2 regions of the Marinococcus sp. LNHM5E3-2.1 genome follow, and region 2 is predicted to be linked to the other one. Evidence: riboswitches for the same ligand, from Rfam matches in the RefSeq annotation. Region 2 holds a riboswitch; the other holds the start of a gene.

Region 1 (3,408 bases), on a different contig from region 2:
CATCAATCATGTCTTCAAGCTTAGCCATGTCCGTATGCCCGTCCTTTTCGGGAACGATTTTCACTGTAAGTCCGGGCCCGGCAGCGTATGTGCTCAATACATCGAGCGCTTCAGGGTGAACCGTTCCAGAGACGACGATGGTACGGCGCCTCCCCCTGTTTTCACTTGCGGCCATCAGTGCTGCTTCTGCGAGCGCTGTCGGTCCGTCATACATAGACGAATTAGCGATATCCATTCCCGTAAGTTCACTGATCATCGTTTGAAATTCAAAGATTGCCTGCAGCTCGCCCTGCGAAATCTCCGGCTGGTACGGAGTATATGCCGTGTAAAATTCCGAGCGCCGGAGCACATGATCGACGACTGTCGGTATATAATGCTCGTACACCCCTGCCCCGAGATAGGAGACGCAGTCCTGCACGCTGGTATTTCTGTTACTGAGGCGCTTCATTTCCTTTAGAAGATCCGTTTCGCCAAGAGCCTTCGGCAGATTCATTTCTTTGGAAAAGCGAATATTTTCCGGTACGTCCTCAAACAATTCACCGATCGAATCCACACCGATCGTTTTAAGCATTTCTTCTTTATCCTCGCCGGTTACCGGCAGATAGCGATAATCCATTCTGGTGCCTCCTCTGTTTATTTTTCCCGTTTATAAAAGGGCACAGCTGCCACTTTTGCGCGTTTGGCTTTACCCCGCACATCCACTTCGACAGCCTGACCGAGATTCGTCCATCCAATATTCAGAAGTGCAAGTCCCACATTTGCTTTCAGCGTCGGCGACTGAGTGCCCGTAGTTACCCAGCCGATTTCCTTTCCGTCATCATTGTGTACCATGTAACCCGGGCGCGGAATTGCTTTATCAACCATTTCGATCCCGACAAGTTTACGTTTTAATCCCGCTTCTTTTTGTTTTTTTAAAGCTTCTTTACCAATGAAATTATCTTCCTGCTTCAGCTTTACGCAAAAGCCGATGCCTGCTTCAAGCGGCGTAATATTTGCGCTCAGCTCCTGGCCGTAGAGCGGCAGCTTCGCTTCAAACCTCAGGGTGTCTCTAGCGCCGAGACCGCATGGAATGAGTCCTTCGGATTCTCCTGCTTCCATGATCGTCTCCCAGCAGCGGATGGCCTCTTCAGCCTGGCAGTATAATTCAAAGCCGTCTTCTCCGGTATAGCCGGTTCTTGAGATGATAATATTTTCCGCTTCTCCGACTGAAGCACCGGCAGCAAAACGAAATGGCAGAATCTCTGCAAGAGAAGCATCGGTTACTTTCTGCAGCACCGTTTCTGCCACCGGGCCCTGTACAGCGATTAGTGCAGTTTCTTTCGAAATATCGGTAATACTTACGTTTTTCGTTACGTGGCGGCGAAGCCATTCCTGATCTTTTTCAATGTTAGCTGCGTTCAAAACGAGCATGTATTTTTCTTTTTCGAGCTGGTACACGAGCAGATCGTCAACCGTACCTCCATCTTCATAACACATGGCGGTATAAAGTGCTTTTCCGGGTTCTGCATTTTTTATGTTGTTTGTGAGCATATACTGCAGAAATTCAGCAGCACCCTCTCCTTCTACGATCGCCTCACCCATATGGGAAACATCGAACAGACCAGCCTTTGTACGAACCGCCTCGTGTTCGTCTTTGATGCCGGAAAACTGAACAGCCATTTCCCATCCGCCAAAATCGACGGTTTTTGCTCCGTGTTTTTCATATACCGGATACAGGGGTGTTCGTTTTAATTCTGCCAAGAAAATCACCTCATCATTATTTTCTGAAAAATCAAAACAAGAAAAAGCATAAAAAAGACAGAACTCCATAAGATATGGAAGCTCTGTCCTATAACCAGAAAGTTTCTCCTTTCCGTCGTACGGAAAGAGTGTCTTCGTGGGTGGCTTCTAAAAGAAGCGCTCTCCAGAGGAGCGTCCAGTAAGAGTCTGTTTGCCTGAGAGATTCACCTGTTACGGCTTGCTCCTTCGGCGCTGCCTGGCAGTCTCTCCCCTTACCATCATCCGCGCATTATATGTACATCTTTATTTGCTCATATTCTATCACTAATTCAGATAAAAACCAATGCTGAAAAAAATTAACCCGAACATTTCCGATAAATTGTACTGCATCATTCGTTTATCACTTTGGATCAATCATTTCTTCTCACTGTAATATTGTTTATACTAAAATCAGCATAAAAATTGGAGGGAAACTATGAACTGGAAACAGCTTCCACTGGGACCACTGCAGACAAACTGCTATGTTCTGTACGATAATGATAAAAACGCCGTAATTATTGATCCGGCCGGGGATGCCGATAAACTGCTCACCTATCTTCAGGAAAACGAGATGCGTCCTGTTGTCATTCTGTTAACACACGCCCATTTTGATCATATCGGTGCGCTTGATGCCGTGCGGGAAGCCTACAATATCCCTGTTTATCTTCATGAGCATGAAAGGGACTGGCCTGGGGACGCCCAAAAAAACGGCTCCGGACGCATGATGCCGGAGGCTGCGTTTACTGCAAAGCCCGCGGATCACCTTCTGCAGTCCGAAGGAACGCTTCAATTCGGCAGCTTTGAATTCCAATGGCTTCATACACCGGGCCATTCGCCGGGAAGTGTTTCCTATTGGCATAAAGAAACCAACACAGTCTTCTCCGGCGATGTATTGTTTTCAGGTGGTGTTGGACGTACTGACCTTTACGGAGGCGACATGGATACTCTGCTAGCCTCTATTCACGAGCAGCTGCTTGAACTCCCGGAAAATACAATAGTAGCCTGCGGCCACGGCCCCTTCACCGATATCGAAGCCGAAATGGATTCCAACCCGTTCATTAATGGGTTTGGCGCATAAAAATAAAGACCTCTGATTTAAAATTAGAGGTCTTTTAATATCTTAATACAGTAAATGAAATTATTTATGCATTCCCGCCCAGTTTCAGACGGTTAGTATTTTAATCGTTTGCTTCGATCCATTGATACACATGCTCGCGCAGATCCTCTTCGGTTTCACCACCTTCAGCAGGGTGGTCTGCTTCGGCCATCGGCTTCACTGTGTACTGATCCTCAGGGCCCGGTACAACCTGGGTAAAATCAACGTTAGGCTCTGTAATCTTCACGTCTTCGCCGTCTTTTTCCACATCGAATGTAGCAATACCGCCTGTATCGGTATATTCCTGATCCTGACCGGAGTAGAAATTGCCGAGAGAATAATAAACAAGCGTTTCATTTCCTTCTTCACCCTCCACCCATTCCATCGGCTGAAGCACGTGAGGGTGATGACCAATAACTACGTCCACTTCCTGGTCTGCAAGAAATTGGGCCAGCTCTTTTTGTTCTTCATTCGGAAGGCGCTCGTATTCATTTCCCCAGTGCATATTGACGACTACGATGTCCGCGTCATCTCTCATCGCTTCGACATCTTCC
Region 2 (3,408 bases):
CGTTTCATTGGGCCTTGGAGAAATAAAGCAGAAAATGCCTAAAAGAAGGGCGGAAACCGCTATAGCCCAGTACGTAAACAATAAGCTGACGAGAGTGAGAGTACCGAACCAGATTTGAAAAAAACGGCGTTCGTTCATAGCTTCACCTCTTATGTGGAATTTAGAGCCCGGGATTCATAAGCTGCAGGGCCGCTGAAACAACCTCCGGGCGGCTTCTTTTCCCGTCGGGGTCTGGGCAAGCCCTCCTTCAGCAGTCTCTTTCAGGCTGCCCGGCATGTCGCGGCCGATCGTATGCATCGTCTGAATAACTTCATCGCAGGGGATGCGGCTGGTTATGCCCGCTAAAGCCATATCGGCCGCTGAAAAAGCGATGGAGGTGCCGATGACGTTTCTTTTCACGCACGGCACTTCGACGAGCCCGGCAACCGGATCACATACGAGTCCGAGAAGGGACTTCATTGCTATTGCGGTGGCGTGGGCTGCCTGCTCCGGGGAGCCATGCTGCAGCTCCGTAATCGTGCCCGCAGCCATGGCCGTCGCTGAGCCAATTTCCGCCTGACAGCCGCCTGCCGCGCCGGAAATAAAGGCGTGATTCGCAAATACGTAACCGATGGCACTTGCTGTGAACAGCCCCATCGTCAGGGTGTCATCATCGATGCTGCGGTTATCCTGGAGAGAGACCAGAATGCCCGGTAGTATACCTGCGGACCCGGCCGTGGGAGTTGCGACGATAAGGCCCATTTTTGCGTTGCTTTCCGACGTGGCCATCGCTGCTTCCATCGCCGTGCTGATGACCGGTCCGGATAACGGGTCGGTGTTTTGATTATACTGATGCATCCGGTAAGCATCACCGCCCGAGAGCCTGCTCTCTGTTTCCGTAATGTCACTCACTCCGTCCCGGACCGCCTGCTTCATTACCTGCAGCCGCTCCTGCATGCGTCCGAAAATCTGCTCCCGGGAAAAATTGGAGCGGCGAACCTCACGGCGCAGCATCCACTCGCCAATGGAAATGTCCTGAGCCATGCATTCCTGTACAATACTTTCAATGGTATCGTTCATATAAATGACGCCTCCTTTTTCGTGCGGGCTGCAATCGATAAAATATCCGGACCCGTTCCCAAATTAATGCTGGTGTCATGACCGTTAATTCCATAAATGCAGGCCACTCCGCCGCCGATGGAGGCGCCGGATACGCGGACGGTTTCTATGCCGGACGATGCCTGAAGATGTACAGTGTTCGGGTGGCATCCGCCTGGAGTGCCCGGACAGAACTGGAAGTCGTAACGAAGGCCTTCGTCTTTGGCCAGCGCATACGCACTCCGGACGTTGGTGTCGTGGGCGGATAATCCGAGCAGGCCGCCGATTATGGCTTTGTCCGAGCCGTGTCCCTGATAGGTGGAGGCGAGAGAGCCGTAGAACGTGATTGTCACATCTGTGACCTCTCCCAGCCAGTCGTGCACAAATTTCCCGATCGATACGACCCCCGCTGTGTGAGAGCTCGAGGGACCGACCATAATCGGGCCGATAATATCAAAACAGCTGTCAAACTCCATAGCGATTCCTCCAAATTTGAATTGAAAACGATTACATTAATGCAAAAAAAGACAGAGAAACGGCCTGAATCGCCGTTTCTCTGTCTGTGTGCCTGAAAGATTTCATTCTTTGACAAGAATTTTCTTCTTCGGCAGGTACGCATACCTTCTCCAGAGGTGCATCCTGTACTGGTCCTGGTACCTGAGAGTTTTTTCTTCCCGGCTGGTGGGAAGAATTGCTCCTTCGGTGCTGTAATATTCTACAGGCTCTCCCAATACATTCATCTGCAAAACCAATATTTTGTTACTTTTAGTGTAAACATCCGGTCTGGAAAAGTAAACCTATTTTTTGACAGCTGGCATGAGAGCGATATACTGGATGCAGCCTGTTAGCCTGGAATAATAAACCAATTTACCGAAAGAAATGAAGGGATGCGACTATGAGCGAACAAATTATTCTGCGCCCCGTCATGGCAGAAGATGAAAAAGACATTAATATTCTCCGGCGCCAGCCTTCTGTCATGCATTATACGCTGGGACTCCCTTCGGAGCGAAGAACCTCCAGCCAGTCATTTATTGAAGGGCTGACGGCGAACGATCATGTGATTGTTGCCGAGTACGGCGGCCGGGTCGTCGGTATCGGCTCTCTGGAGGTGCTGAGCGGTAAGCTGCATTACTACGGCATGACTGCCATGGCGGTGCACGATGAGTTTCAGAACCGGGGGATCGGCAGCCGTCTGCTTGATCATCTGCTGGATATCGCCGATAATTATTTAGGCTTATTCCGGCTGGAGCTCGATGTGGTGGAAGAAAACACGCGCGCAGTACAGCTGTATAAAAGCCGCGGGTTTGAACCAGAAGGTACGCTCCGTAAAGCCCATTTTGCCCGTGGCGCGTTTTACAATGTGCTGGTGATGGGCCGGCTGAACACTGCGTTGTTCCCGACAGACTGAGAACCTCGTTGGAAAATTAAGGAACCAGGGAGATTGTCACTTCCAAAAATTAGATTATTATGAAAAAATAGAAAAGAAGAGCTTACAACAAGAGTGATTAAAGGAGTGTATGTATGCAACAGGAACCTGCCGGTTTTGGCAGCAGGCTGCTCGCTATTGTTATTGACGGCCTCCTGCTTTCTTTCCCCATTCTTCTCATTAGTATGCTGGCCATGCTATGGATCAACCCCGATGAAGTGAATGTCGATATATTTTCCGGTGCCGGATCGCTTCTATATTCCATGATTCTGCCGATAGTATGGCAGGGCCAGACGGTCGGGAAGTATGCCATGGGCATTCAGATTGTGAAAATGGACGGAAGGAAGCTTGGCATCGGGGCAATGCTGATGCGCGTGCTCGTAGCTAATATTTTGTACGGAATTACTCTATACATACTGATGATCACGAGTATAATTATGGTGCTTGTCCGTAAGGACAAACGGGCCCTGCACGATTTTCTTGCGGGCACCCGGGTGGTGAAAAAAAGCCGGTAGCTTTACTATCGGGATGGTAACGCCAATCATGCGAGCGGAGGAAATACATGATAAAAAAGATCTTTTCTGCCGGGGCAGCTGGCATATTCATCCTTTTAAGCGCCTGTTCCGTACCTTCTTACTATACGGAGGAAGAGGAAGAGGTCCCTGGAAATATAGAAACGGAATGGGGAGAAGAAGTGCCGCTTCCGTTGTTGAACGATGCACCGGTTTCGAGGGCGCAGATTAACGAGAATGAAGAGGGGGAGCCCGAGGAAGTGGAGATTTGGTACAGCGAGGAAGAAGAGGACGAGCTTCTTCCTTATTTTCAGGACGCGGGCAACCGGCACCGGTATGAAGAGGACTACAGTACACGGCTTGTGTACGGCATCAACAGCAACGACATTCACA

What was found. Region 2 has a riboswitch for glycine ahead of ACTRXH_RS03480 (serine dehydratase beta chain). Riboswitches for the same ligand answer to the same signal wherever they lie in the genome.
Region 1: another riboswitch for glycine. It lies ahead of gcvT (glycine cleavage system aminomethyltransferase GcvT); the one in region 2 lies ahead of ACTRXH_RS03480 (serine dehydratase beta chain).

Annotation. Positions count from the first base shown of each region.
Region 1 covers NZ_JBQLIB010000012.1:30,214-33,621, reverse strand. The annotation lists gene gcvPA (aminomethyl-transferring glycine dehydrogenase subunit GcvPA) at 1-616, opposite strand, end outside; gene gcvT (glycine cleavage system aminomethyltransferase GcvT) at 634-1,740, opposite strand; glycine riboswitch at 1,822-1,909, opposite strand; glycine riboswitch at 1,913-2,001, opposite strand; gene ACTRXH_RS12805 (MBL fold metallo-hydrolase) at 2,195-2,836, shown strand; gene ACTRXH_RS12800 (CapA family protein) at 2,937-3,408, opposite strand, start outside.
Region 2 covers NZ_JBQLIB010000001.1:676,553-679,960, forward strand. The annotation lists gene ACTRXH_RS03470 (hypothetical protein) at 1-138, opposite strand, end outside; gene sdaAA (L-serine ammonia-lyase, iron-sulfur-dependent, subunit alpha) at 175-1,059, opposite strand; gene ACTRXH_RS03480 (serine dehydratase beta chain) at 1,056-1,553, opposite strand; glycine riboswitch at 1,632-1,709, opposite strand; glycine riboswitch at 1,713-1,817, opposite strand; gene ACTRXH_RS03485 (GNAT family N-acetyltransferase) at 1,973-2,485, shown strand; gene ACTRXH_RS03490 (RDD family protein) at 2,599-3,018, shown strand; gene ACTRXH_RS03495 (hypothetical protein) at 3,066-3,408, shown strand, end outside.